Kordia sp. SMS9: one gene and its partner. The protein of the gene in region 2 binds, or shares a complex with, the protein of the main gene of each other region. Links are inferred from orthologs where the notes say so. Each region holds a gene or a part of one and is shown on either strand. Other genes may lie near its edges.

Region 1 (16,012 bases), 3.5 Mb from region 2 along the record:
CATGCTGCGCAGATATTGGATCTTGTGAGTTAATTTGAAGATTTGAAAATGTGTTGATTTGATAATTTTTTTCAAACCACATTCTTAATATATAACAGACTTTACAATTTTGTGGAGTCTGTTTTTATTTGATACGTCTTTGCGAACGCAGTGAAGCAATCTGTTTTCTAAGTACTTCTCGATACAATTTTCTTTATTTCATTCTGAGAAACTACTCGAAGCGACGTCTTATATAATTTGAAGATTTGAAAATGTGTTGATTTGATGATTTAAAAATATATTTGTCTGATCGAGCGCAGTCGAGATCACTTTGAAATACCAATCGTCTGTTCGAGTGGCGAATCTGTGATTCGTTGTATCGAGAACTGCTTTGAAGCAATCTGTTTTCGAAGTACTTCTCGATACAATTTTCTTTATTTCGACAAGCTCAATGACAGAAAATCACTCGAAGTGACGTCTTATATAATTTGAAGATTTGAAAATGTGTTGATTTGATAATTTTTTTCAAACCGCATTCTTAACATATAACAGACTTTACAATTTCTTTGTGGAGTCTGTTTTTTATTTCAACGCAATAGTTTCCAACTCCAAATGAAAACTTTCTTCCTTTTTATTTCCAATCAAAAAACCAAGTTCTTCTAGTTGATTGGCAGAGAAGTTACCGATGTCTAGCTTACGACCGCGGAAGCTTGGATATAAGCTATTTAAGGGAATTTCAATCGTTTCCCATTCACCAGAAGTTTTAAATTCTGCAATATATGAATGCCGATCGTTGCGATTTTCTTTAAGGCGAAATTGATACGTTTTCCCATCACCTTTCAAGTGAATGACAACGGTAGTTTTTCCGGTAATACCTGTTTTTTCCATTCCATAACGAACTGAACAGAAACCGCCGTTATTTTCAAGCGAAATTCTTCCTGTAAATTCACCGTTTCCAGCTTCATTCAACAAAAAAGTACTTTGAGACAATCCGCCCATAACGCCATCATTGACAACATACCAATTGGAAAGATCGCTTTTTGTAGAAAATTTAAAGAGTATCATCATTTGGGAAGTAATAAGTAGTGTTAGTAGTACTAAAAATTGGTTCATTCTTTCATATTTCACATAAAAAAAGCTCCCAAAAAAGGAGCTTTTCTTGTATTACTTATTTCCGATCAATTCGTTTTCACTTTCTAGTAAATAGCCGAATAAGTTTTTTTCTTTAATGATTTCGGCAACACCATCGGGTAGCATTTCTTCCCAACCATCTTCATTGTCAGCAATCATTTTTAATACTTTTCGAGAGAAAATATCTAGAATGTTATTGTCGAAGTCAAAAATATCCACCACTTTTCCGTTGTATTTAAAGAATTTGTACAATTCTTTCATACGTGGATGTACTTTTAAGTTGTTGCTGTTTACCAATTCGCCCGTTTCCTTGCGTTTCATTGGATACAAGTACACTTTTAAGTCTCTATAGAATAATTTTCCAAACGCTTCTAAAATTCCACCGCTGACATGGCGATAGTATTTCTCATCAAAAATATCCACCAAGTTGTTAACGCCCATAGTCAACGCCATACGTTCTTTGGTATAGTTAGAGAAGTATTCTACCAAACGATAGTATTCTTTAAAGTTAGAAATCATCACCGTTTGTCCAAGCGAACCGAGTAATTGCGCTCTGTCCATAAAATCTTGTTCGTCAATTTCACCTTCGGCACGTAAATTAGAAAGCGTAATTTCGAACAATACCACTGTTTTTTCTACTTCTACTTTATTTTCACGAATAAAAATATCATACGATTTTTGAAACATGTCCATATTCACCTTTGTTACAGGTCTAAAACTTCCGCGAAGTGCCAAAATGTTCTTTTTGTACAACAAACGTGCAGGCAAAATATTATTTCCGTCAGGGCCAAAAATTACGGCTTCTGTCATGCCATTTTTGAGCAGTTGTAAACTCATCAATCGGTTGTCTACTTCGTCAAACTGTGGTCCTGAAAAGTTAATGGTATCAATTTCAATTTTGTCTTTATCAATATGATCGTATAAACTCTTTAATAATTGCTTAGGTTTGTCATGCATGTAAAAAGCACCGTGAATCAAATTAACGCCCATGGTACCAAGTGTTTCCTGTTGCAACTTGGCATCATTTTCTTGAAAGCGAACATGCAAAACTATTTCATTATAGTCTTGCGATGGATCAATTTGATATTTAATTCCAACCCAACCGTGGCCTTTATATTTTTTAGCAAAATCAATCGTAGCTACCGTATTTGCAAAGCTAAAGTACATTTTGTCAGGATGTTTTTCACGCGTAATACGTGCTTCTATCAACGACATTTCGTGCGATAACATCTTCTTTAACCGGGCTTCTGTTACATAACGACGATCGTTTTCAACACCATAAATTGCATCACTAAAATCCTTATCGTACGCACTCATGGCTTTTGCAATTGTCCCTGAAGCTCCACCAGATCGAAAGAAATGGCGCACCGTTTCTTGTCCGGCACCAATTTCTGCGAATGTTCCGTAAATTTGACTGTTTAAGTTAATTCGTAATGCTTTCGCTTTGATAGAAGGTACATTTTCCATTACCTTATCTCCTTTGTAGACAATAGCCATGTGAGAATAAAATTTGTTTCACACAAAAATAAACATTCATTATTTTTTTTGAACCATATATTTGAGGTTTTTTGTTAAATAATCAGTTAAATTTGAAGAATTATCGTTTAAACACACTGATATAGATGTTAAACAGTCTAATTCTTAACAATTTATCATCATAACTATGCATGTAACTTTTTTAGGTACAGGAACTTCACTAGGGATTCCAATTATAGGAAGTACACATCCTGTATGTTTGAGTGATGATCCGCGTGATAAACGTTTGCGGGTTTCTATTTTGATTTCTTGGGAAAATGCCACGTATGTCATTGATTGTGGTCCCGATTTCCGCCAGCAAATGTTGCGTGCCAAATGTACTCAAATTGACGGAATTTTATTTACACATGAACATGCCGATCATACCGCAGGATTAGATGATATTAGACCGTTTTATTTCCGCCAAGGCGATGTGCATACCTACGCCCACAAACGTGTTTATGGCGAACTTGAACGTCGTTTTGATTATATTTTTGCCACTGAAAATAGATATCCTGGTGCGCCAGTCGTTATTCAAAATGAAGTAAAAAACAATCATTCGTTTCAATTGGAAGGTGTAACCGTAACTCCAATTGATGTACTACATCATAAAGTTCAAGTATTTGGGTATCGTTTTAATAATTTTGCGTATTTGACCGACGTTAAAACCATTGAACAAGCAGAAAAAGAAAAACTAAAAGGGTTAAAAGTGCTGGTTGTCAATGCGTTGCGAATTCAGGAACATATTTCACATTTTTCATTGGAAGAAGCGTTGGCGTTTATTGCAGAAATTCAGCCAGAACGTGCCTATTTAACACACATTAGTCATTTGTTAGGTTTTCATGCAGAAGTTTCCAAAGAATTGCCAGAAAACGTATTTTTGGCGTATGATACCCTAACGATTACTATTTAAAAAATTAGCATTGCAATGAAAAAGAGAATCTTATTATATACCATCATTTTTTTAGTCTTATTAGTCATGTATTTGTATGTGAGTTCTAACAAACAATACGAATTGCAAACGACTAAAATTGAAGATTTGCGTGGAAAAATTGAAACTTTAAAGAAAGAAGTAACGGCGTATAAAGATTCAGCAGATGTACTATTTAATGAAAATTCAGATTTGCGCTACTTTTCACTCGAAAGTAATGGTGAAGCCTTGGAATATTTTGAAGGAACAGCTATTGATACAGAAAATCTTTCTCAAATTATTACGGATGCGATTTACGATCAAAATTCAGCTTCAGCAAACAATCCTTTAGTTCCGTTTGATGGTACAGGCGGAAAATTCATGTCTGTAGACAAAGTAAAAGTCATCAATCACAAATGGGTAATTTGCAGTTTTACCGATGGCGATTTTTGGGGCGAAATGATTTTACGTTACGAAGTCAATGGAAAAACCAAAGAACTCACGTTTGAGTTGGTGACGGAGGTTTTGTACCCGAAATACAAAGGGTGATTGTTTGATGCAACAATTTCTTTAATGTAATAATGTATCAATTTTATATTTTAAAATGTAGCAATAGATATGTCATTACGAGGAGTCTACGACGTGGTAATCTGTTTCTAATGAAATGCATTATTTTCTTTGAAGCAAATTGCTTCACTTTGTTCGCAATGAAGCGTTGAAGTTTTTTAATCTTTAATCTTTCAATCAAATAAAAAAAAACGCTCCTCACAAAAGTAAAAAGCGTTCCTATGGTATATAAATTTACGTACACTGGGCGAAGTCGAAGTGTAAATACTATCGTAATTCCGCACCCAATTGTTTCTCAAAACTTTGCTGCAATTTATTCATGATTTTATCAATCTGCTTGTCTGTCAAGGTTTTATGTTCGTCTTGCAGTGTAAAACTTACCGCATAACTTTTCTTTCCTTCTGGAAGATTCTTTCCTTCGTATACATCAAACAAATTCACTTCTTTCAACAAGTTGCGTTCGCTTTGTTTGGCAATCGTATGAATTTCTGCAAAGGTAGTTTTCTCATCAATCAACAATGCAAAATCTCTTCGAACTTTCGGGAATTTTGGAATGTCTTTAAACTTGATTTTTCTATTTTTCACGACTTGAATCACGTTCTCCCAGTTGAAATCCGCAAAAATTACTTGTTGTTTAATGTCGAAAGACTTCACAACTTTTCGTTTCACAATTCCAAATTCAACCAACTTAATTTTTCCCAAACTCAATACAATTCCTTCAGAAAATAAATCGTTTTTAATTGGCGAAACTTTCAACGAATTGATTCCCAAACGAGATAAAATTGCCATTACAACTCCTTTCGCATAGAAAAATTCGGTTGCAACAGGTTTGCTTTGCGTCCAAGTTTCCGTTGTAGCGTTTCCAGTAATGAATACTGATAAATGCTTGTGTTCTTCACGATTTTCTTCGCTGTAAGCGTGATAGGTTTTTCCGAATTCGAATAACTTTAAGTCACTATTTTTTCGGTTGATGTTGTGTGAAATCGCTTCCAATCCAGAAAACAATAACGATTGGCGCATCACAGACAAATCGCCACTCAAAGGATTTAACATCGTAATATTATGCTCCGTTTTTAACTGCTCCGAAAGTTCAATGTATGAAGTATTGGTCAAGGAATTTGACATAATTTCATAGAAACCTTGCGACACCAATTGCGTTGCGATTATATTTTGCAATTTGTAATCTTCAAATCGTGATGTATTGGAAATGGACGTATGCCATTTTTCATCAAACTTGATATTATTATAACCGTAAACACGTAAAATTTCTTCAATGACATCTGCTTCACGTTGCACATCTACTCTAAAAGCAGGAATGGTCAAGCCTAAACCGCCATCAGTCACCGAATTGATTTTAATCTCTAAAGAGGATAAAATATTTTTGATCGTTTCACGCGGTAATTCTTCTCCGATTAACTTCGTAATATTATCGAAAGACACACGCACTTGAAAGTCTTCAATTTTTGTTGGATAACTGTCGGAAACATCACTGGTAATTTCACCGCCAGCCAATTCTTGAATTAACAAAGCAGCACGTTTCAGTGCATATTCCGTAATATTTGGATCAATTCCGCGTTCAAAACGGAACGATGCATCGGTATTCAATCCGTGACGTTTTGCTGTTTTACGCACAGAAACTGGGCTAAAATAAGCACTTTCTAAGAAAATATTGGTCGTATTTTCGGTCACGCCAGATTTTAATCCGCCAAAAACACCTGCAATACACAATGGTTTTTCTGCATCACAAATCATTAAATCATCTTCATGCAATTCACGCTCAACTTCATCTAACGTGACAAATTTAGTGCCTGTTTCCAACGTTTTTACAATGATTTTATTGCCCGAAATATAATTCGCGTCAAACGCGTGTAATGGTTGCCCTAGCTCGTGCAACACATAATTCGTTACATCTACAATATTATTTTTTGGTGTTAAACCAATGGCTTTCAAACGATGTTGCAACCATTCTGGCGACGGTTTTACCTGCACTCCAGAAATCGTAACCCCACAATACCGCGGTGCTAAAGATTTATCTATCACATCAACATCTACTTTTAACGTTCTGTTATCCACGCGAAAACTACTGGTAGAAGGTGTAATGAGTTCTAATTTGATATCTTTTTGAAGCAATCCAGCTTTTAAATCTCTTGCCACTCCGTGATGACTCATTGCATCGGCTCTGTTTGGTGTTAATCCAATTTCAAAAACCGCATCATTTTCAATATCAAACACTTCGTTTGCTGGTGTTCCAGGCGTTAATTCTTCATCCAACACCATAATTCCGTCGTGACTTTCACCCAAACCGAGTTCATCTTCAGCGCAAATCATTCCGTTAGAAACTTCGCCACGAATTTTTCCCTTTTTGATTTTAAATCCTTTGCCTTCAGCATCATATAAAGTCGTACCAACTGTTGCTACAGGCACTTTTTGTCCAACTGCTACATTAGGCGCTCCACAGACAATTTGTACAGCTTCGCCGTCGCCCAAATCAACTGTAGTAACTTTCAAGCGATCTGCATTTGGATGTTGTACGCAGGTCAAAACATGACCAATTACGATGCCTTCCAATCCACCTGGTACAGATTCATATTTTTCGATGCCTTCCACCTCTAAACCTAAGTCGGTCAAGAGTTCCCCTGTTTTATCAGCATCCCAATCAAGTTGAATAAATTGCTTTACCCAATTGTAAGATATTTTCATTAGTTCTAGTATTGAATAGTCCGCAAAGATAAGATAATGCTTAGAGTTGGCAAATAATGTTGGATGAGTTTTTAGACCGCTGACGCTGTTAGAATCTAGATCGCTCTTTGCTACTAGATTTTAGACTTGCTTCGCTTTTGAGTTTGCTTTGCTTTTAGATTTTTAGAATGAATAATCTTTTTAACCATAAAAACTAAATAACAAAAGCAGAATGACTTAAAAAACTCTGAAAGTGTTGATTTTTATCCTGTAGAATAGAATCGGATTTACAACCTAAAAGGTAAAATTTCTAAAATCAAACTTTTCAATTACAGACAGAACAGTAATTATTAAGTTTAAAAAGTGATACTTTTCTTAATAAATAACATCTTAAATAGAGAATAATTTTAAGTAAATTATTGTAGTTTTGATTTTATATCCGTAGAACTTTATTAAAATTTATTATGAAAAAACCTTTGTTCATATTGTTTAGTTTTATTTTACTAACATCATTTCAAAAAAAACAGAAAAATGATGAGTTACTTATCAATAATATCCTACTGGAAGTAGTTTCAGGTGACAATTCAATACTAGACAAAAAATTAAAATTAGTTAACGGATTCAACTCTGCTTTACAGATACCAGCAAAGTTTTATTTTAATGATGAAAATTTCGAGCCACTAGCTCCATATTTTAAAAAAGAAGATATAGATTACTATAAAGACCAAATAAAAAGAAATGCTAAGATTAAACTTTTAAAAAAGGGAATTTTCAAGGAATTTAAATTTATAAAACGTAAAAAAATAGTTAATTTCATAGCAAAAATTGAAAGTGATTTCATCAAAGAAAAAGAATTTGATTACGATAAATTATACAATAAAAAGATTGGTGGAATACAAGAATTTGGGCTTCCGCTACTATCTAAAAATGGAAAATTTTTAATGATCAGATTTTTTTCAATGCCTACGTCGAAAAAGAATAAAGGATTTGTAAGGGTATATGAAAATATTAATGATAATTGGGTTCTCAAAAAAACAATTAGAGAATGGGAAAATAACTAAATAATGAAGCTTATATCTTTTTTTAAGACTAATTGATATTTTACAACAATTTATAAAAACATAAAATTTGTCTACAAAATAAGCTCCTTAATCTTATTGGCATAACTACGACTTACTTTTAGTTTTTCGTTGTTTTTGAGAATTAAAATATAGCTTTTTCCGTATTTAGACACTTCTTTTATCGCCGTTAAACTCACAATAATACTGCGGTGAATGCGCATAAATTGTTTGGGATTGAGCTTTTCTTCCAATTGTGAAATCCCGCGATTGCTGAGATAACCTGCATCCGAATCAAAGATTTTAGAATAACTGCCATACGCTTCAATGTACATAATGTCTTCGGTAGCAAGCGTTACGTATTTTGTACCTTTTTCTACAATAATCCGATCGGGAAAGTTGGGTTTGGATAAAATATGTTCGTTTGCCAAAGGCGCAATCTGACTTGGAGAATTGTCTTTGAGTTTGCTCACAGCTTTGTCAAAACGTTCTTTGGTGTACGGTTTTAACAAATAGTCGACCGCGTGTACTTCAAAGGCTTTTAGTGCATATTTATCATACGCAGTACTAAAAATAATGGTTGGCAATTCATGTAAATGCTCCAACACATCAAAACCAGTCAAACCTGGCATTTGAATGTCCATAAACACCAAATCGGGTTGAAATTTATTGATGATTTTAATCGCATCGACACCATTATTGGCTTCACCGACCAAAATCAATTCTTTATGATGCTCCAAATACTCTTTGATGAGCGTTCTTCCAGATTTCTCATCATCCACAATGATTACCTTTTTCATGTAATTTTATTATAGTTCAAAATACACTTTTAATCCAGATGGCAGATTATCAGAGAATTGCAAGGTAGAATTGTACATTTTTTGCAAACGTTTTTGTGTGTTGCTGATTCCGACACCTATATCAAAAATACGCTCTTTATCTTTTACACCAACGCCAGTATCGTTGATTTCAAAAATCAATTTATTACCTTGTTCTTTAATGGCAATGGTAACTTCTCCACCTTGTACCAACGGTGAAATTCCGTGCTTTACCGAGTTTTCTACCAACGGTTGTAGTAACATCGGCGGAATTTTTCGCGAAAGCAACGTATTAGGAACATTGATATTAATTTCAAGTCGATCTTCAAAACGTCGCTGTTCTAGTTTTAGGTATTTTTTTACAAAATCAAGTTCTTCTTCGAGTGTTACCAAATCTTCACGACTCGCTTTGAGTTGATAGCGAAACAAATCAGACAATTCGGCAATCATTTCGCGTGTATCTTCCATTTCTTTGGGAACACTGGCGTTGATAGTATTGAAAACATTGTATAAAAAATGCGGATTCAATTGTGCTTTTATCGCGCTCAATTCACTTTTTAATGCGGTATTTTTCAATTCTACTTGATAGCGCATCTTTTGTTGATTCTTTATATAATATTCATACGCGTGCATTATGGAAAATTGAATCAAATAAATGAGTAATGGAATGTAAATATCCCAAACCTGTCCAGTGCCACCCATGTGCCAATATCCATAAGTTTCACAAATGAAATAGAACACTTTCCACGAACAGAAGAGAAAAAAAGGAATTCCAAGGATGTGCAATAACAAACGCTGCCATAATTTCCAATGTCCGAAAAGTTTAAAGATAAAAAACCACACAATACACGTAGCTACAAACATAACGGTGTAATGCAAGCCTTCATTATCAAACCAACTATTCAATCCAAACAAATCAGCCCAATCTCTATTTTTAGGAAGTCTGTTAAACCAGAGTGTTACATGATATATGATGGAAAGCGTTAAATACAAGCCTAGTAGCGCAAGTATGTCGAAAACTTTAATACCAAAAATACGTTTATTCATCTTATTTATCTTTATCAAAAACCCACCAAACCTTTTTCGTTTTTGGGTTGTAGCTAATTTTTAACGTTCCTTGTTCGGTTTTTACCAAATATTTATTTTCAATAACGAGTTCTTCCCCATATTGCCAAGCGTTTACAAAGCCGTTTTTATAGGTAAAAACCACATCATTAGAAAACTCTAAACTTACATCATAACCGTTTTTTGCATCATAATCATAAAAGCGTTTTCCCACCAAATACACGCCATTACTCGTCATACGTTTGGAAGCTTTTTGTTGCTCAGAACCATCTGTCGGGCGACTAAAATGATCATTAGAAGGCGAATGTTTTTGCTTTTTAGCAACTTTTGTATAATCGCGATCCGTCTTTTTCATGTACAAGGTACCACTTTTCAAAGTATACACATCAGGTTCATCTCTCCAAGAAGGAAACACATATAACGTAATTGGTTTTTCTATGGCATACACTTTCAATTTCTCTAAAGTACTAGGGTTCAGGATGACTTTTCCGTCTACATCTTTTGCTAAAAAGTCAGTTTTTGGCGGATAACTAATGTATTCTTGTTCGTTCAATTCAATTTTAAGATACGATCTATTATCGAGTTCCGAAGCTTGCATTCCCAACGTACATACAGCTAGCATAAAAGTAATAAGTATTTTTTTCATAATGTATATTTTTTTAATTTGCATCAAAACTACATGCATTGTCATACATACAAAAGAAACATTCCACGAGTCGCCTTATAGATTCACGAACTGCCCTTGGGCAACTCATACACCATTTGGGGCCACTCGTAACTTTTGCATTGTGTCGCGCTAACGATCGCTGCATATTTGTTGAAAATTAAATAATTATGTACGCTAAAACTACTTTTTATACACTACTCACTTTATTGTTTTTCTCTTTAAGGATGAACAGTCAAACGCAAGAAACAACGCTTGTTACGGGAAAAATTGTATCTGAAACCAATGAAATTTTACCTTTTGTAAATGTCCTTGTCAATACGCTTGATGGTGCATTGGTAAAAGCAACCATTTCCAATGAAAACGGACTATTTACACTAAAAGACATTGCACCGAAAACTTACATGTTAAAAATTTCTTTTGTCGGATATACTACGCTTTCGCGAGAAATTACACTTGGTACGAAAAAAAATGATTTGGGAACAATCATCATGAGTGTTTCTGCTGAATCTTTGGAAGCCGTGACAGTTGTGGCTGAAAAACCAATCATTCAAGTTGAGCCTGATAAAACCGTATTCAACGTAGCAAGTATGGTGGGAAGTGCAGGAAACAACGGATTGGAAATTCTGCGAAAAGCGCCTGGCGTACGTTTAGACAATGACAACAATATTGTAGTAGAAGGAAAAGCAGGTGTACTAATCTACATTGACGATCGTCAAAGTTTCTTGGCAGGCGATGATTTAACAGCATTTTTACAATCATTACAGGCAGATACCATTGAAAGTATAGAAATCATTACACAACCATCCTCTAAATATGATGCGGCTGGAAATGCAGGAATCATCAATATCAAACTCAAAAGAGAAAAAGGGTTGGGAACGCGCGGAAGTGTGTCAAGCACAGTTACAGTGGGAGATTATGCGCGAACCAACAATTCGGTTTCCATCAACAGTCGTTTTAAAAAATGGACGTTTTTTGGAAGTTATTCTAACTTTTTTGGGCGTTCCACAGGATTCATTAATTTATTTAGAACGCAAGGCGATAAAATTTTTGATGCACAAACCGATTCTGAAAACGATGCTTTTTCTAATAATTTCCGAACAGGAGCCGATTATTATCTTTCCAAAGAAAGCGTCATCGGAACTGTAGTTAGCGTAAATCTTCGTGATGCAGCATCAACTTCCAACAGTGTTACACCAATTATTGACCGAAATACGCGCGTTACGGATAGCATTTTGCGCGCGCCAAACAGTTCGGAAAATAACAGTTTCAATCTAAATGCCAATGTGAATTATCGCTACAAAGATACATTAGGAACCAGTTTTAGTGTCGATTTAGATTACGGACGTTACACGCGGGAACGTTTTAACAATCAACCCAACTTTTACACCACACCAACGGGCGAAATTTTAAATGCAAATATTACCTATCAAGAAACACCAATTGACATCAATATTTACGCCGCCAAAGTAGATTATGGACAAAAATTGGGAAAAGGATCGTTTGAAGCAGGCGCAAAGGTTTCCAAAGTGATTACAGACAATACGTTTAACTTTTTTGATGTCATCAATGGTGTGAACAATCTCAATATGAACCGAAGCAATGAATTTGAATATGATGAGAAAATTTACGCACTCTACGCCAAATATAACTTTGCGCTCGACAAATGGAAATTTCAAGCAGGTTTGCGTATGGAACGTACGGATTCACAAGGCGAATTGACGGCAGAAAATACCGATCAAAACCAAGTTGTTTCACGCCAATATACAGACTTTTTCCCATCGGCAGGAATTTCCTATCAAGCCAATGCTACCAACTCATTAGCGTTAAGTTACAGTCGTAGAATTCAACGTCCAAACTATCAAATCTTAAATCCGTTTGAGTTTCAGTTGGATGAATTGAGTTTTAGTCGTGGTAATCCATTCTTACAACCACAATACACGGACAATTTTAAAATATCACACACGTATAAATATACCTTAACGACAAGTTTCAGTTATTCGTACATTTCCGATTTCTTTGCGCAAGTTACGGAAGCTGAAGGTGAAAACAGAAACTTTTTAAATACTCGAAACGTAGCGGATCAGGAAGTGTATAATTTGAGTATTTCCTATCCGTTCAAAGTTAACAATTGGTGGCGCGCGTATGCCAATGTGTATGGTTTATATACCAAATTCACAGCAACAAATCCTGCGTTTATTACCATTGACCAAAATACTTTCGGATTTTATGCGCAAACGACGTTTTCATTGCCAAAAGAAATCAAACTTGAAGTCAGTGGTTGGTACAGCAGTCCATCCATTTGGGGCGGAACGTATGAAACGCAAAGTTTAGGTTCGCTAAATATTGCTGTACAAAAATCATGGGGAAACTGGACAGGGAAAATCACGATGAACGATGTTTTATACACCATTCCTTGGCAAGGAGTTACACAATTTGGCGATTTACGTATTGACGGTCGCGGCGGAAGTGACAGCCGAAATATCAACTTTTATGTTCGCTATTCATTTGGAAACAGCGATGTGAAAAATGCCAAAAAACGTGATGGAAGTTTGGAAGATGAAAAGGGGAGAATTGGTGGTTAGACTCGCTTTGCTTTTAGAAGTCAGACCGTGCTGACGCACTTTTAGATTGCAGATTGTTAGATACGTCTTTGCGAGAAGCATAGCGACATGGTAGTCTTATTCTAAGAAAATTCAGTTGACCGTTTGAAAAAGATTGGCACTAATTTTAATAAAATTCCCAAAAGACGTTTCTAACAGCTAAAAAAAAATTAATTTCTGCTATCTAAATTAATTTCAAGAAACACAATCCAAAAAAAACCATTCGTGAATTCGTGACAAAAAATATAGAATTTGCAGTATTCAATCCTAAAACAAAACTTCTCCAAGATTAATTGTAATTTACTACGGCTATTTCGAACCAATTATTTAACAATTACAATTTCAACATGAAACATCTAGATAAACTTCATATTCTACTCTTCACCATTTTTTGCATTTCCTGTGGACAGAAAGAAACGAAATCTAAAAATTACAGTTTAAAAGAAGGTTCTTGGCATGTATCATTGACGGTTCAAGATGCCAAAGAATTACCGTTTATTTTCACGACGACAGCAAAAGGAATTGAAATTCACAATGCAGATGAACGCATTCCGATTACGGATATTACGATCAAAGAAGATTCGATCACGATAAAAATGGACGTATATGAAGGTGTGTTGAAAGGAAAATTTACAGATAAAAATACAATCACAGGCGAATTTGCAAAAGTTTCCTTAGATAGATTTGTTCCGTTTACGGCAACTTTTGGAGAAACAAAACGTTTTCCAACCGCAAAAGGTAATGCAGAAGCTAATATTTCTGGAAATTGGGAAACCGTGTTTAGTCCCAATATAGAAGCGGATCGCTACATTGCAAAAGGTATTTTTCAACAGAACGGAAACACTGTTACAGGAACATTTAGAACCACTACAGGCGATTATCGCTATTTGGAAGGAACACTGAATGGCAATCAACTACAACTGTCTACGTTTGATGGTGCGCATGCGTTTCTATTCACGGCAACGGTGACGGATAGTACGATGATTGGCGAGTTTCAATCTGGAAATCACTGGAAAGAACCGTTTACAGCAAAACGAAATGAAAACTATGAATTGCCTGATGCGAAAAGTCTAACGTACATTAAAGAAGGCTATGACGAATTCAACTTTTCTTTTCCAGATGTTGATGGCAACATGATTTCTTTAACCGATGAAAATTTAAAAGATAAAGTCCGCATTGTACAAATTATGGGAACATGGTGTCCAAATTGCTTGGATGAATCAACCTACTATTCCAACTATGCAAAAAACAATCCTAAAGTAAAATTTATTGCGGTAGCTTTTGAATATGCAAAAACGAAAGAAAAAGCATTCAACAACATTAAAAAATTACAAAAACGACTCAATATTCCATATCCGATCGTTTTGGCACAATTTGGCACTTCCGACAAGCAAAAAGCACAAGAAAAATTACCAATGTTGAATCATGTATTATCCTATCCAACAACCATTTTTATAGACAAAAAAGGAAACGTCCGACGCATTCATACAGGTTTTAATGGACCAGCTACGGGCAACAAATACACTGAATTTGTAAAAGACTTTGAAAGTTTTGTTTCAGCATTAGAAAGCGAATAATTATATAAAAAATAAAGCAAAAAAAAGGCTGTCTTACTTACTAAGAAAGCCTTTTTAATTTTTATACTATAGCTTATGATTCTCTATCACAAGGTTCCCATAATTGGTTTGTATCAGCATCCCATCCTGCTGGTTGGTAACCACGACTTATGGTAGCTCCCATGTGCGCTGATGCTCCACACCAAGCAGAACCTCCACCTTTAATTTCTTCAATAGAATTTAATTTAGATAACGTAACTTTTTTAAGATCAAGTGTTAATTCATTTTTTTTCATAATAAATAATTTAATGGTTTAAATTTCAATAAATTTACTTCTTTACTAATGATAAAGTCTTATTTTTAACATAACATTAAAGTGTTTTTAATTTATGACATCTACCGAAAATACGTCACCATCCATACCACCATTCGATGAAAATAATTTGCTACCTCCATATCGTACTGATAGGTATGATGTTATGGATAATTTTCATGATGAATACCTATCACCATTTAAATGTACCCTATTAGAATTGTGCGAACGATTTGCCACTTCAAAAGAACGTGTTGAGATATTGAAAGGACTTTATTTTTTCCGAAAAGCAATGTTTAACCACAACATTCTGCTCGGATATCAGTGGTTATATGGAAGTTTTACAGAAAATATTGAAGCTATCGAAAATAGAAGTCCGAACGATATGGATGTCGCTACATTTTACGAAGGTCCGCCAGATACAAATGAAGCACACTGGAAAAAAGTATTTCCTGAATTTGTGTCGAATACATTATCCAAAGAAAAATACAAAATCGATCAAACTTCGTATCCTATTCTTGTAGCGCCGCCAAGTCATATAATTCATGTAGATATTGTGAGTGATTTAATTCAGCTTTTTACACATACCAGAAAAGGAGTTTGGAAAGGGATTCTTCGGTTAGAATTGAATACGCCAGAAGAAGATGAAAAAGCAATCAATTATTTAAACAGTCTACAATTATGAATACACATCACTATTGCTTTTATGGATAATGTCAATAATATGGTCAAAGAACAATTAGAAGAAACTTTACAAGAAATTGACCGTATCATAGCTATCGAAATTTCTAAACAAGACAATATTGGAGTACTTGCTGGACTTTCGGGCATTTCACTATTTCACTTTTACTATTCAAGATACCTAAACAATTCAGAGCAAGTAGAAAAAGGTTCAGAAGTTTTGATGACTTGTGTCGAAAAACTCAATAACGGATTCAGTCAATTGGCGTATTGTAATGGAATCTCAGGTTTTGGTTGGGTTTTAGATCATTTAAAGCAACATGATTTTATAGGAATTGATGCAGATGGTTTGCTAACTCAATTTGACGCGAATTTAGAAATTTTCATGATGAAAAGTACTGAAAATGAAAACTATGAGTTTCTGTACGGAGCTTTAGGAACTGCCTATTATTTTTTGAATCGTTATGAAAATA
Region 2 (15,773 bases):
TCCTTCAATAATACTACAAGAAAGGTTTTCAATACACTCATTTACAAGATTGACAAAAGCGTTCACTTCTTTTAAAGTCCATTTTGATTTGATAAAATCTAACTCATCAAAATATGAATACTTGGCATACGATGTCCACGAAACAATTATTTTGGACATATATTACTTGGTAAGATTATATTTTTTACGCACATCTTCCATGACTTTGTCATGTGGAATAAGTTCACCTCGATCAGCTTGCGCGACACTTTCTGTAAGTAATTCTTGGATAGGAGTTGGCAATTCTTGGAAAGACTCTGGATGTTGCAACTTATTTTTTTGGGCAAAATCAAAAACCTCCTTTAAATAAGATACATTATCTGTATTTAAAAGCTGCATTATTTTATCTCTTAACTCTATTGCTCCCATTATTGTAAGTCTATACTATCAAATATACATAAATTATGGTAAATCAGTTATATATATTATTTGTTTGAAAATTAGTTTCAACTATTGCGTGAAGGATAGAGGCGACATCCTTTTTTGTTTTTGATACGTAATTACGAGGAGTTTGCGACGAAGTAATCTGCTACTAAAGAAACAGAGTGCCACAACAAGGTAGAAATTTGTCTTGCAATGACTGATTTCAAAAAAGATAGAGACGATAGCCTGACCGTTTTCGGGCACGCCATTATTTGTATTGAATGATTAAATGATGTTGTGAATTAGAAGTACTTCTCGATACAATTTTTCTCCATTTTATTACGAAAAACCACTCGAAGTGACGTGCAGGAATTATACAGTCTTACGTCTAAAAACGCACACTGAGCCTGTCGGAAGTGAAGCAAGTCTACTTCACCAAAATTCCTTTGGTATTCATCAGTGGAATCGGCTGAAAAGCGTTTTTGTTGATGGTGTTTTTTCTGAAAAGATACTTTTTGTCATACATCTTGTTTCCCTCAAAAAAGGTAACGCGAAATTCATTGTTCAATTCGAATACATCTTCCTGCATCCATTCGGCTTTGGCGTATGATTTTGCTGGTAATTTTGCCAGTTTGTGTCGCATGGTCGATGTTTCTCTGTCCGCATCGTAACCGCGTGAAACGATCAAAATCATTTCCAAATCTACGTCTTTGTCGTTGATAATGTACACATTCCAATCGTCCGTTTTGTAAATGTCGTTGTATTCTTGTACAACTGCCATATACACACCTTCAACTTTTGGAATTTCAATGTCTCTTTTCATACTGAATATCATTATGGGATTTCGTCATTGCGATACTTTTGTAAAAAAGTAGTGGCAATCTGTGTCTACAAAAAACAGATTACTTCGCTATGCTCGTAATGATGTTTTGATTACAACGCTGATTTGAATTGCGCTAAGAAACGCACATCATTTTCACTCAACAAACGAATGTCGCCAATTTGGTATAACAACATCGCAATACGATCAATTCCAACACCAAACGCAAAACCTGAATATTCCTCTGGATCAATGTCACAATTGGTCAATACATTCGGGTCAACCATTCCGCAACCGCCAATTTCTAACCAACCTGTTCCTTTGGTAATTTTATAATCGGTTTCCGTTTCCAATCCCCAATACACATCAATTTCTGCACTTGGCTCCGTGAATGGGAAATACGATGGACGCAAGCGAATTTGTGACTTGCCAAAGAGTTCTTTTGTAAAATGTTGAAGCGTTTGTTTTAAATCAGCAAAGCTTACTTCTTTGTCAATATACAAGCCTTCTACTTGGTGGAAAAAGCAGTGAGAACGTGCCGAAATCGCTTCATTACGATATACTCTTCCTGGAGAAATGGTACGAATTGGTGGTTTGTTATTTTCCATATAACGCACTTGCACCGAGCTTGTATGCGTTCGTAATAAAATATCAGGATTTGTTTGAATGAAAAACGTATCCTGCATATCGCGCGCTGGATGATATTCTGGAAGATTCAACGCCGTAAAGTTATGCCAATCGTCTTCAATTTCAGGTCCGTCAGACACATCAAAACCAATGCGAGAAAAGATATCGGTAATTTGATTTTTTACCAACGAGATCGGATGACGTGCCCCAATTTCAATTGGTTGTGCCGGACGTGTTAAATCGCCATACACACCTTTATCTTCTGCATTATTTTCCAACGCTTCTTTCAAGGCGTTGACTTTTTCTTGCGCAGCTTTTTGCAATTGGTTAACAACCTGGCCAAAATCTTTCTTCTGTTCGTTTGGAACATTTTTAAACTCCGCAAAAAACTGTTTGAGCAACCCTTTTTTACCTAAGTATTTGATTCTGAAATTTTCTATATCTTCTTTTGCTTGTGTTGTAAATTTTTCAACCTCAGCAATATGTTCCTTGATCTTATCTATCATGACGATATCTTGATTTAGCTTGCAAATTTAGAAAAAACTAGCTTATTGAATGTATTCCTTCTCTAAAAAGTAGTTGACAATGGCTTCTTTCATCAAAATAGTCTGTTCGCCAGCTTTCAATACAGGCAATTCTTCTTTGAATGTATAATGCGGCCAACCTTCGTCGTCAAAATAGTCGAATTCGTAATAGCCATACGGTTCCAACAGGCGACAAATAGCAATATGCATCAAGTTAACTTTATCATCTTTTTTGAACGCGCGATGAATTTGCCCAAGCTCTTGAACACCAATTAAATAAATAATTGCATCTAAATCGAGTGTATCGCCTTCTGCAAATTGAAGCGTTAATTTTTCAACTACGCTATTCCAACGTTGTTTTAATTCTTCGTCTCGTGCCATTTTTTCTTTCTTTTCCGCCGTAAAGGTACATAAGTTTGTGAAATTGTTTGTATTTCTTGGGGAAAGTTAGAGTTAGGTGAGAATGACTTAAAAAATTTCTAAAAAAAACCTAACTTCCTATTGAAATTAACCCTTGTCAACTTCGGGCAGTCGAGAAGCTAAACAAAATATACATTTCTATGGAATCTCTATAGCTTCGCAAGGTATTTTCAGTAATATTCGAAGTGACATTTGTACTTAAAAAAATCATACCAACCAATTTTACAGCATTTTAGCTTATATAGAAGCACAATAAAAAGTTACAAATAGTTGTTCTATATTTGTTAAAACTCGATACTTATGAATTTTATTGACATTATTTTAGGCGGTGTAATTGTATTTGGCTTTGCGCGCGGACTCATGAAAGGGCTTTTTGTGGAAATTGCTTCTCTTGTGGCGTTGGTTGTTGGATTGTACGGCGCGATTCACTTTTCGTACTTTGCTGGCGAGTTTTTAGTAGATAATTTCCCTTCTTGGGAAGAAAAATATGTCAATCTAGCCGCATTTGCCATTACTTTTATTGTAATTTTAGTCGCTGTTACTATGGCTGGAAAGTTATTGACAAAAGTTGCTGATTTTGCTTCGCTAGGAATTTTAAACAAGATTTTAGGTGGCGCTTTCGGCGGATTGAAAATGGCAGTGATTATTGGTGCTGCGTTGGTGTTTTTTGAACGTACCAATAATACGATGGAGTTTGTAGAACAAGACACCATTGAGGGTTCTGCATTGTATAAACCTGTAAAAAATGTTGGCGGATTTGTGTTTGCGTTTGTGTTAGAAGAAACTAATAAAAGTGATGTATTAAATTCTTTCAAAACCGATTCCTCCAAATCGACAGATGACAAAAAAGCGCAGGAAAACGATTTAAAAGAGATTGAAGAAAACGAAAACTAAACTGTATGTGTGAAAAATGTGTGTCGCCCGAAATTCAGCATGAGTTTCATGAGAGAACCATCAAACCTTTGCAGGCGAAGTTGACGCTAAAAACTTTGAAAAAGAAGCCAAATAACGTAACGAAAACCTAAAAAGAACTACTTATAGACCAAAATTACATTCCTATTTTATGTGTGAACATTGCTCCGGTTTTTCGACAGAACGTTTTTTTTCAGAAAAAGATTTTATGGCCTTTGAAAAAGCTTTGGAAAAAAAGCTTGTCGATGGTACGTTTGTCCGTATTGTAAACACGAATCAATTGGCGCAAAGTTCGCTAGAAACTACATTTCAATGTACGCATTGTGATACTGAATGGATTTTATCTGTCCCAGATACAGATAGCGAGTGGCAAGGTTATTTTTTACCAAATGATCAGTTGACCGAATACGAAGAATACGATTATCAATCTGAACAATCTACTTTCCAAACAAATTTTAAAGGTGGCAAAGGAAATTGTGGTTGCTGTTTGGGTCTGTTTTTAGGCTTCGTTTTCCTAATTATTTACATTGTGTACAGTTTCTTTGATTTTATTTTAGGCTTGTTTTTTTAGATAAACTGAATTATAGCGATCAAACAGCGAAAAATTAACTTCTATTTTCCAAAGAAGAAACCACATCTTCCACATTTTCCTTCACCCATTGTAAACACGCTTCAAAAGTATCATAGCAATCTGCTTCAGGAATTAAATCGGGAATAATGTCAATACGTTCCATCATATAACGCGGTTGTGCCGGAATGTTGACAAATAGTACTTTACAGTCGGCACTTTTTAAATCGACCAGAATATCTTCTAACGTATACAATCCTGATTGATCCATGTATTGCATTCGTCCCATACGAATAATTACTGTACGCGCAGTTTCGGGTAATTGTTTGGACAACGCTTGAATTTCACTAGTAGAACCAAAAAATAACGGTCCTTTGATGTGTTTGATAAAGACTTCTTCTTTTAAATTTTCTGGAAAATCCATTTCATCGTCCCAAGCTTCTTCGCGTAAGGTTTTAATGTCTGAACCTTTCGCAGTAATGTCACCAATTTTTTTCATAAACATCAACGACGCAATGACCAATCCGATGCCTACTGCATAAATTAAATCCCAAAAAGTAGACAATCCCAAGACAATTAACATAATTAGTACTTCCGAACTTAGTTGTAGCGGCCCTAATTTGATATCTTTTGGCAAACTCGGAATCGCTTTTAAACCTTTATAATCCATCACACCAATTCCTACGGTGATTAAAATTCCGGCTAAGACTGCTGCTGGAATTTGGGAAGCCACAGGTCCTAAGGATAATAGAATAATCAATAGCAACACACCGGCAATCATTCCTGATAAAGGTGTTTTTCCACCAGAATTGATATTGACAACCGTACGAATGGTAGCTCCGGCACCTGGAATTCCTCCAAAAACAGCGGCAATCGAGTTTCCAATTCCTTGTCCAATCAATTCCTTGTTAGGATTGTGTTTGGTTTTGGTCATATTGTCTGCCACAACACTCGTCAATAAGGAATCTATCGCGCCAAGCAACGCCAAGGTTAATGCCGTAAATATGTAAGGTGTTATGTTTGCAAAGCTAAATCCTGTAAAGATTTCCATATTTGGAACTGGCAAACCCGAAGGTATTTCTTCAATTTTTGCGTAATTCAAATCAAATCCTACGGAAATTCCAGACATTACCAACAAGGCAACTAACGTGCTTGGAATGGCTTTCGTAATTTTTTTAAAACCATAAATGATTACAATCGTTCCAACAACCAACATGACTTCTAGCCAAAGTGATTTTTTCTTTGGAGTTTCATCATTCGTTTGCCTAACATAAGTGTATGCTGACGGATTTTGCAGTTCTGCCATTAAGTTTTCCAACGCTCTTGGCAATACTTTAAACGTTCCTAAAACGCCTGAAGCATTATTTTTTGCCAAGGTTTTGGACTCTTTTAGGATGTCTTCTGCCGTGATTTCTTTTCCGCGCTTTACCGTTTCTTCAAAGTTTTCTAATACCAAAATACCTTCTTGCTCTTCAGCTCTTAAAATATCTTCTAAGATGACTTCTTCCGCTTGCCCTTTAAAGGTTTCTACATATACCATATCATCTTTTGGATAATAGCCTACAGCGGGCAGAATTTGTGTGATTAAGATGATGACACCAATTGCCGTCATAAAGCCTGAAACTACAGGATATGGAATGTATTTTATGTATTTTCCTAAACCGATAGCACCCAAACCAACTTGCATGATTCCTGCTAATAGAAAAACGGTTAAAATAGCTGGTAAAGCTTTGGTAACATCTCCGCCGTTGGCTGCAATAATGGCTGCAATGACTACCATACTTACGGCAGTCATCGGTGCTGTTGGTCCCGAAATTTGTGTGTTGGTTCCTCCAAATAAAGCGGCAAAGAAACTGATAAAAATAGCTCCGTATAATCCTGCACTTGGTCCTAAGCCTGAAGAAACTCCAAAAGCCAAAGCGAGCGGTAATGCAACGATTCCAGCAGTAATTCCTCCAAAAGCATCGCCCTTGATATTAGAGAATAGGTTTTTCATCAGTTAGTCATTTATAAGAGCAAATTGCCCATGATAGTTGGTATGAGGTGTAAAAATAAGGATTAAAACGAAATTTGACTATAATTCATTGACGTCTTCTGCAATGATCCAACCAATTTTTCCGTCGATGAGTTGAATTTTTTTCCAGTTGTCTACGGTATCTAAAACTTGTACTTTGGTTCCTTCGTGCAATACAAATACCTCATCACTACGCAAATTAGGTTCTGCTTTGACAGCCGTTTCTTTTGCAAATACAATTGCAGGACGATCTGCTTGTGCTTTTCCGTATTGCTGATATGCAATGGCAACGCTTCCTAAGATGAAGAGAAATGCAATGAAACTGATCAAAAAGTAGATTCGTTTTTTAAGTGTTTCATAGGAGAATTGATACAATAGAAATGAAATTACACATAAAAAGCCAAAAATAATCGCCATCCACGCCCATTGGTTGTAGGTAAAGGTGTTGGTAATCCTATTGACAAATTTTGAAAGCTGTGTTTTTGGTAACGGTTCAATGGCATCAATCGTCATATTTTTGGCAAATGCCAGATTGTTGATAATGTCTTCATCGTTTGGCGACAATTGCAATGCTTTTTCAAAATAGTAAATACTCGATCCAATTTCGTTGCTTTTGTAATATGCATTTCCAAGATTGTAATAGATCGCCGCAGAATGTTTGCCTGTTTTTAAAATAGCTTTGTATTGGGTAATGGCTTCTGGAAAGTTTCCATCATTGTATGCTTTGTTTGCCGCTTCAAAAGCAGTTGTATTTTCTTGTCCAAATACGAATGAAAAGCTAGAAATGAGCACGAAAAGTAAGTATGTTATTTTTGTCTTCATCTCTGTTATTTTAGTTGTTTGTCAATTTGCGAAATGGTGTGTACCGATTTCTCATAATCTTTGTTGATGGTTACGTTAGATGCTGGCGTGTAGCGCGCAAATTCGCAACTTTCTAACAAGGTGATAAATTCGTGAATAGTTGCTGAATTTACACTGCGTTCGGTGAGTAATTGACTTATTTTTTCTTTGCTAAACTCCGAAGTTTCAATGCGAAGTTTGGCACGCAAATAATTATGCAATCCGCGTTCTAACACTTCATAAAATGCTTCTTGATCGTTTAGTTTTTTCTTCGCTTCTGATAAGTATTTTTTCGCTAAGCGATTTGCCCTTCGTGTTTTATTTCCTTCAATATCATTATCAAACGCTCTCTTTTTTCTTCGCACAATTAAAATAATCGGAATAAAGAAGAAAGGTCCAAATAACAATCCGTAGAATAAGTTCGATTTGAAGAAATCTTCCGTTTCCACAGGCACTAAATTTGCATCTGTTTTTAAGAATCTGAATTGTGAACCGTTTGTGGTAACGAGTTGTTTTTGGGTTGCATTTTGATCGTTTGTATTTTCAGACGTTGCAGTATTTACAGGACCTTCAACGACATCAATAATAATTTCGTCAGAACGTAAGGTTTTGTATTTTTTATCAGAAGGATCAAAATACGAGAATGATACACTTGGTATCGGATATTTTCCTTTGAATTGTGGCACAACGGTGTAACTGTCAGAAATTTTTCCTTGCATTCCTCCAATTCGCGTTGTTACACGTTCTGTAAATTCAGGATCGTATACTTCTAAAGAACTTGGCAATTTCAGTTTTGGCAGTTCAAACAATTTTAGGTTTCCTTTCCCTGAGACTTCTATTTTTGCTTGCAACGATTCGGAGGCATTTAGTGATTGTTTGCTCGTGGTGACTTCAAAATTGAAATCGCCCACAGCACCAGCAAAGTTTTCAGGTTTTCCTGCTTCTGGTAATTTTTTGACATTCACTGTTCTTCGTGCAGATGAAACCGTTTTATGAACCGTTTCATAACGACGTCCAAATACGTCTCTACGATTGGTTGGCACTGAAATTTGTAAGTCGATTGAAAAAGGTTCTATGACTTGTTTTCCTGTTTTTTGTGGATATAACACAAAGCGTTTTAAGGTAACATAGGAATAATCTTCACCTTTGTACGTGGTTCGTTCGGCACGTCGCATTTGTGTTTGAATGCTTTGACTCCAAAAGTTATTGAATGTGGGTTTTCCGAGTTCGCGGTAATCATTGACAATGATGCCTGGCTTTACATACAATTTGTATGAGATTGTTACAGGCTCGTTCAAATACGGATTGCCTTTAGAGACTTCTGTGACCAAGTGCAAACCTTCGGAAATGGCAGTATCTGTACTATTGCCGTTTTGTGCGCCGTTTACAGCTTTGGTTACCGTGATTTTTACTGGTAAGGTTTTATACACTTGCCCATCAATTTCTACTTTTGCTTGTTTGATGGTAAAGGTTCCTTCCGCTTTTGGCTGTATGAAATACGTGTATGTTTTTGAGAAAGAGCGTTGTCCGTTATTCCACACATGACTCATAGACTGAATTGGTCCGCCAACAACACGAAATCCTGCAAAGCTTGGCGCGGTAAAATTGTCGCCGTCTCTGTCCATTTCAAAGTCAACTTTCAAACGTTCATTAACGCCTAGTTTCTTTTTACTAACTTTGGTTTCAAAAGTTACCTGCGCACTGATAGCACTTGAAAATAGTACAAATAGTAGTGTTGATATGTATGTTGTAAGTTTCATCGTTTGTAACGAACTTTTCTTCGTTTTTGTCTCTGTTTTTTTAATAATTACCAGTCTTTTTCAGCTTTTACTTTGACACCTTTTGCCTTTTTTTCGTTCAGTTTATCCTGCGTTTTCTTTTCCGCATTGTTCATTGCCTTCAACAAGCTTTTTACTTGTTGTGGCGACAACTGATTTGGCTTTGGCTGTCGTTGTTGCTCTTTGTTTTTATCGTCTTTTTGGTCTGCTTTTCCTTGACCGTCTTTGTTATCTTTTTGCTTCTTTTCTTTTTCTTGATCGCCTTCGCCATCTTTATTTTTGTCGTCCTTTCCGCCTTCGTCTTTTTCCTTGTCGCCTTGGTCTTCGTTTTTATCTTTTTGATCGTTTTTATCTTGATCTTTTTTGTCTTGCTCTTTTTCCTGCTCCTTTTTGTCCTTGTCTTTTTTATCCTTATCGTCGTCTTTCGGAGGATTTTTCTCAAGCATGTCTTTTGCAAGGGCAAAATTGTAACGCGTTTCATCATCCGATGGTTTGTTGCGCAATGCATTTTTGTACGCTACTACGGCTTTTTCATATTCTTTGTTGTTCATAAACACATTTCCCATATTGTGATATGCCTTGTGTTTATCAGCTTTCGTAGTTGCTACCTCAGCCGCTTGTTTGTATCGGTTGAACGCTTCTTCATAACTTTCATTTTCGTAGTAAACGTTTCCTAAGTTATACTTTGCTGCCACATTTTCGCCGTCTTTGGAGATCGCTTTTCGGTATTCGGCTTCTGCATCTATATAACTGCTGTCTTTGACTGCATTGTTTGCTTTGTACGTATAGTTTTTCGATTCATTTTTGAAGGCATCTACCTTTTCATTTTGTGCATACGATATGGAAATCGTCAACAATGCAAGCAATATGTTTTGTACATTTTTCATGATTCTTTTTCATTAAATAGGTTTAACTTTTGCAACCATGCTGTTTTTCGTTCTAATAGAAAAACATCGAACAGTAATAAGAAGATTCCCAAACCGAGAAACCATTGAAATTGGTCTTGGAATTCAGAGAATTTTTTCGCTTCAAATTCTGTTTTATTCATTGTAGACAGTCGATCCGTAATGAAGCTTACTGCATCTTCGGTGATCTTTCCATCTATATATTCGCCATCGCCTTCGGAGGCAATTTCTTTGAGTGTCTGTTCATTGAGTCGTGTAATGACGACTTCACCTTGCAAATCGCGTTTGAAGGATTCTACGATTCCGCGTCGTTTCAACGGAATGCGTCCGCCTTTTGTCGTTCCCACTCCGATGGTGTAGGTTTTGATGCCTTCTTTTGTTGCTTCGTCTGCCAATTTTCCTGCACCTCCTGTATGATCTTCTCCATCGGAAATGATGACCAATACACGATTGGTTTGTTCTACATCGTCATAATAGGTTTTTGCCAAACGAATGGCGTCATTGATGGCAGTTCCCTGCGATGATAACATGTCCGTGTTCAGATTTCCTAAGAACATTTTTGCGGCTGAAAAATCAGTGGTAATTGGTAATTGCGGAATGGCTCTTCCCGCGTAAGCGATAATACCTATACGATCGCTTCCCAAGTTATTGATGATTTCAGAGACAATTCGCTTTGCTTTGTCCAATCGGCTTGGAGAAATATCTTCTGCCAACATGCTTTTAGACACATCTACCGCGAATACAATATCGACACCTTCTCGTTTTACTGTTTCCAGTTTCGTGCCAATTTTTGGATTGACCAATGCTACAACTAAAGATCCGATTGCCAAACACCAAATCACTAATTTTAGAATAGGCTTAAAAGTAGATTTTTCTGGACTTAAACGTTCTAAGAGTTGTTTGTTGGCAAATTTACGTTGCGCGTTGCGTTTCCATAACTGCATGAGTATGAAAATCAACACCACAATTGGGATGATGATTAGTAAGTAAAAATATTTTTTTTCTTCTAACATAATTCGCTTTAGATAAAACTTCTAAATAAGGTTTTGCGCAATAAGATTTCTAACAGTAATAATATGCCTGCAAAAAAGACAAAGATCCTGAATTTTTCTTCATAATTGGTATAGCGAAATTCTTCAATTTCTGTCTTTTCCAACTTGTTGATTTCTTCATAGATTCCTGCTAATTTTTTACTATTCGTAGCTCTAAAATATTTTCCTCCAGTGGTTTTGGCAATTTGCTTTAATAGCTTTTCGTCAATTTTCACTTGCATGTTTCTGTATTGAAAAGAGCCATCTGGATTAATTGCAAATGGTGTGGATGCCATTCCGTTGGTTCCAATTCCGATGGTGTAGGTTTTGATACCATATTCTACTGCCAACTCGGAAGCAATTTGTGGTTCAATAAATCCTGCATTGTTTTCTCCGTCAGTTAATAGAATGATGACTTTACTTTTGGCTTTGCTATCTTTTAAACGATTGACAGCCGTTGCCAATCCCATTCCAATCGCTGTTCCACCTGTGAGTTCGCCATACTTAAATTTTATTTCTTTTAACGCATTTTGAATGATGTTTTTATCAGTGGTAATCGGTGTTTTGGTAAAACTTTCTCCTGCATATACAACCAATCCGATTCGGTCACTTGGTCTTCCTTCAATAAATTCAGCTGCCACTCTTTTTAGCGCCGCCAATCTGTTGGGTTTTAAATCTCTCGACAGCATACTTGCGGATACATCAATTGCCATGACAATGTCAATTCCCTTGTTGGTTTTGACTCTCGTGGAAACTTCTTTGGTTTGCGGACGCGCCAATGCAACAATTAATGCTGCAACTGCCAACATGCGCAATGCAAACAGTATTGGTTTTAGCTTTGGCAACATACTTTGCGTAGCTTTGAATCCTTGCAAACTTGACATTTTGACATCAGCCAACTGTTTTGGTTTTTTCCAAACATACCAAGCAATTGCTACTGGAATGAACAATAGCAACCAAAAAAATTGTGGATGTGCAAATGTATAATTATCGATCATTCGTCGTTTTCTTTTCTATTAGTGTGATGGAATTTAATATGCGATCCACCAACGTTTTTCCGTCTTCATCATCTTCTGCATACATCATCGTCAAGGTTTGTACGCCACGACCTTCTTGAAATATATAGGCTTCATATTCTCTTTCTTGCGTGCTACTGAATGGACTTAATGTGTCTACAAAAATTCCACTTCCATGTATTTTGAGTCCTTCAATACCTGTTGGCGATTCGTATTCTTCAGTAAATACCAAAAGTTCGGTAGCACCTTCATCTTCAAATTTCTTTAGAATTTTTTCTGCAATGTCATCCAAGGTAATTTCAGGTTGTTGCTTGAATGTCGTCACTGCCAAGTCAATGGAAAATGGTGCCAAATGACTTTGATAGCTGTATATATCTGTTTCCGAAATCGCTGACGCGGAGTCTTTTACTTTTATAGGCGTTATGCGTTTTAATACTTGCGGTGTGGAAATGGTAAAGTCAGCCGTTCCATATTTACTCGTAACCCATTCGTCTTCAAGCAAATCGCCCATAGAATGACCTACATACGTATTTTCTTTTACGTATTCCAAAGTTGCATAACCGACCAATCCGCCAAAAGCGATGATCATTCCCACAACTCCGATCACGGTATTTCTAAAACGTTGCTTTTTGCGTTGTTCTTCTAACAGTCGTAATTTATATTCTTCGTCTTTGCGCAATTCTTCTTCTGAGATTTCAGGAATAGCTTCTTTGGTTTCAACGACGATGTTTTCTACCAAATTACGATCGGCTTTTACAACGGCATCATCTGGTTTGGATTTCGCAAATTTTACCAAATCGGCTGTTTGCAGTACGTTTTTTAGATTTTTGATGGTTTCATCTTTCAAATCCAAATACCCTGCATCTTTTTGTGCTTCTATTTTACGAATCAATTCGGCCGTAGTACTTTCCAACGCATCAATGCGAACTTCTTCTTCGATATATTGACGCACAATGTTGGTGAGTTCAGAATAGTAGCCTTTGTATTCTGAATTGAGTAATAATCGTGATTTGTCCAACTCATTTAATTGCAACAAGGCGCGATCGTACGGAGGAATTTCAGCTTTTTTCTTTTTTTGCTGTTTCTCTCTTAGTTGTAATACAAAAAAGTAGAAATATGCGCCAAATAGTGCCATTAATCCTAAAACAATTAAGAGATATATCCACCAATTACTGCTGCCTTTATCAACGGCAGTGATTTTTTTGATGTCAAACATTTGCTGTTTTAGCGTATCTACAGGCACATCCGCCACAGCAACACGAATAGAATCGGTAAAGAATGCCTTTTCGTTGATGAGTATTTTTAGTTTTGGAATGTAATACGTTCCCGAATCAAATTGTGTGATTCCGTATTCTTTGATGAGATTGTAGTTCGCATCTTGCTTTACGGTATCCGTATCGTAGGCTTCCAACAATTCCAATGGCAAAAATAGATTGTTCCCTTCTGGAAACACAATTGTTGCCGTTGTATCTGCTTCTACCGAGAGTGAAAACTTGATTTCTTCTCCAATTTTGATTTGCGTAGAATCCACTTTCGCTGTCACTTTTTGCGCGAATGTTTGTGTGGCAAATAGACAAAAGAAAACCATCCATAAACCGCTCATTCGCTGGAATGCAAAACGTTTTGTAGATCGTTTTAATTTTGTATTTATATTTCGTAATTCGTACTTCATAATTGGCTTAGCCTCTTCGTTTAAAATAGCCTAATAATTTTTTTACATAACTTTCATCAACACTCGCACTGATGGTTCCTGCGCCACTTCTGGAAAATAATTCTTGAAAGTATTTTACTTTGTTTCTGTAATAGTTGGTGTAATTGTTTCGCACTTTTTTGGAACCTGTATTGACCAACATGGTTTCGCCGGTTTCGCTGTCGAGCATTTGTACAATTCCTAAGTTTGGAATGGTTTCTTCGCGTTGATCATAAATACGAATTCCCGTAAGGTCGTGTTTTTTTGCGGCAATTTTCAAGGTTTGCTCATATTCATCTGCAATAAAATCTGAAAGAATAAAGACAATTGCTTTTTTCTTCATGACGCTTGATAGAAATTTTAATGCTTGCGAGACATCTGTTTTGGTGCTTTTTGGCGTAAATTCTAACAGTTCACGAATAATGCGCAATACATGCGATTTTCCTTTTTTCGGCGGAATGAACAATTCAATATCATCTGAAAATAAAATCAGTCCAACTTTATCATTGTTTTGCATTGCTGAAAATGCCAACGTTGCCGAAATTTCGGTGATGGTTTCGTTTTTAAATTGTGCATTCGTTCCAAAAAGTTCAGATCCTGAGACATCCACCATCAACATCATTGTCAATTCACGTTCTTCTTCGAATACTTTGATGTACGGTTCGTTGTAGCGCGCGGTTACATTCCAATCAATATTTCGTACATCGTCACCAAATTGATACTGACGCACTTCGCTAAACGTCATTCCACGTCCTTTGAAGGTAGAATGGTATTCTCCTCCAAAAATGTGATCGCTCAATCGGCGCGTTTTAATTTCTATTTTTCGTACTTTTTTAAGTAACTCTTTCGTATCCATTGTTCAGCTTGATAAACATTCCGCATCTGATGCAGAATATTTTTGAAATAAAAACTTGGTTTCTTAGTGGTTTCCTGCCTTCGCAGGAATGACAAAATTTATTTATTAAGGAACTTCAATTTCGTTTACAATCTTGTTGATGATTTCTTCGGAAGTGATGTTTTCGGCTTCTGCTTCATAGGTAATTCCGATTCTGTGACGTAATACATCGTGTACTACAGCACGCACATCTTCTGGGATTACGTATCCTCTTCGTTTGATGAATGCATAACATTTAGCGGCATTGGCTAAGTTGATACTTCCACGAGGCGACGCTCCAAAACTGATTAATGGTTTTAAGTCTTCTAATTTGTATTTTTCTGGATATCGTGTAGCAAAAATGATATCTAAGATGTATTTTTCTATCTTTTCGTCCATGTAGACATCTTTGACAGCTTCTTGCGCTTTTAAGATTTGAGCTACAGAAACCACTGGATTTACAGTTTCATAACTTCCTTTTAAGTTGGCACGCATGATGAGTTGTTCTTCGTCCATTTTTGGATAATCAATCACTACTTTCAACATAAAACGGTCAACTTGTGCTTCTGGCAGCGGATACGTTCCTTCTTGTTCCACAGGATTTTGTGTTGCCATTACCAAGAAAGGTTTGTCTAAAATAAACGTTTCATCACCAATAGTTACTTGCTTTTCTTGCATCGCTTCTAACAATGCCGATTGTACTTTGGCTGGCGCACGGTTGATCTCATCTGCTAAGACAAAATTTGCAAAAATGGGTCCTTTTTTAATCGAGAAATCATTCTCTTTCATGTTATAGATGAGCGTTCCCACAACATCGGCTGGAAGTAAATCAGGCGTAAACTGAATTCTGCTAAAACTTCCTTGCACTGCTTTACTCAAGGTATTAATTGCCAAGGTTTTTGCCAGTCCAGGAACACCTTCTAGGAGAATGTGTCCTTTTCCAAGTAAACCAATTAATAAACGTTCTACCATGTGCTTTTGCCCAACGATGATTTTATTAATTTCCATCGTTAGTAAGTCGATAAAAGCACTTTCTTTTTCTATCTTTTCGTTAATGGCTCTAATATCTATTGTTTCTTCCATTTAGGTTCTTTTTTTGAGGCGTGAATTTATGAATCACTTTTAAGAGATGCAAATTGTTAAAATTATTCGTTTATTGCTGTTAATAATTGGTTAAAATATTGAGGATATTTATATATTGAACCCTTTAAAACTCAAAACTGTGTAAGATCGGGAACGATCTCATTTTTTTGTTGATAACGCAACGCTTTACAATTGCGCAATATGCCTGTTGTATTGGCATTTTTTGAATTAAATTTTATGGAATTATCTGGATTAGATTACAGCCTTAT

Evidence for each region.
Region 1: the proteins of pheS (region 2) and pheT are in contact, whole or in part, in a crystal structure (PDB 6P24), measured with the Escherichia coli proteins. The link is inferred for Kordia sp. SMS9 from one-to-one orthologs.

Annotation. Positions count from the first base shown.
Region 1 is NZ_CP031153.1:4,507,867-4,523,878, reverse strand. What follows is about bases 4,087-7,182. They hold pheT (phenylalanine--tRNA ligase subunit beta), read right to left. Parts: upstream 6,803-7,182; coding sequence 4,370-6,802; downstream 4,087-4,369. Outside these bases: bcp (thioredoxin-dependent thiol peroxidase), read left to right, coding at 1-33; KORDIASMS9_RS19190 (CIA30 family protein), read right to left, coding at 562-1,092; KORDIASMS9_RS19185 (TonB-dependent receptor), read right to left, coding at 1,144-2,607; KORDIASMS9_RS19180 (MBL fold metallo-hydrolase), read left to right, coding at 2,774-3,538; KORDIASMS9_RS19175 (hypothetical protein), read left to right, coding at 3,554-4,084; KORDIASMS9_RS19165 (hypothetical protein), read left to right, coding at 7,246-7,842; KORDIASMS9_RS19160 (LytTR family DNA-binding domain-containing protein), read right to left, coding at 7,914-8,639; KORDIASMS9_RS19155 (sensor histidine kinase), read right to left, coding at 8,649-9,704; KORDIASMS9_RS19150 (hypothetical protein), read right to left, coding at 9,706-10,368; KORDIASMS9_RS19145 (outer membrane beta-barrel family protein), read left to right, coding at 10,557-12,971; KORDIASMS9_RS19140 (TlpA disulfide reductase family protein), read left to right, coding at 13,337-14,566; KORDIASMS9_RS19135 (hypothetical protein), read right to left, coding at 14,640-14,840; KORDIASMS9_RS19130 (hypothetical protein), read left to right, coding at 14,935-15,543; KORDIASMS9_RS19125 (lanthionine synthetase LanC family protein), read left to right, coding at 15,565-16,012.
Region 2 is NZ_CP031153.1:1,016,053-1,031,825, forward strand. The notes cover bases 346-3,202. They hold pheS (phenylalanine--tRNA ligase subunit alpha), read right to left. Parts: upstream 2,356-3,202; coding sequence 1,336-2,355; downstream 346-1,335. Other genes in these bases: KORDIASMS9_RS04455 (hypothetical protein), read right to left, coding at 346-408; KORDIASMS9_RS04460 (hypothetical protein), read right to left, coding at 830-1,225; KORDIASMS9_RS04470 (hypothetical protein), read right to left, coding at 2,398-2,754; KORDIASMS9_RS04475 (CvpA family protein), read left to right, coding at 3,094-3,202. In the rest of the region: KORDIASMS9_RS04450 (hypothetical protein), read right to left, coding at 1-159; more of KORDIASMS9_RS04455, read right to left, coding at 163-345; more of KORDIASMS9_RS04475, read left to right, coding at 3,203-3,687; KORDIASMS9_RS04480 (hypothetical protein), read left to right, coding at 3,914-4,276; KORDIASMS9_RS04485 (SulP family inorganic anion transporter), read right to left, coding at 4,311-6,269; KORDIASMS9_RS04490 (tetratricopeptide repeat protein), read right to left, coding at 6,348-7,109; KORDIASMS9_RS04495 (BatD family protein), read right to left, coding at 7,115-8,887; KORDIASMS9_RS04500 (tetratricopeptide repeat protein), read right to left, coding at 8,935-9,792; KORDIASMS9_RS04505 (VWA domain-containing protein), read right to left, coding at 9,789-10,823; KORDIASMS9_RS04510 (VWA domain-containing protein), read right to left, coding at 10,832-11,839; KORDIASMS9_RS04515 (hypothetical protein), read right to left, coding at 11,829-13,529; KORDIASMS9_RS04520 (DUF58 domain-containing protein), read right to left, coding at 13,537-14,403; KORDIASMS9_RS04525 (MoxR family ATPase), read right to left, coding at 14,509-15,504; KORDIASMS9_RS04530 (sodium:solute symporter family protein), read left to right, coding at 15,742-15,773.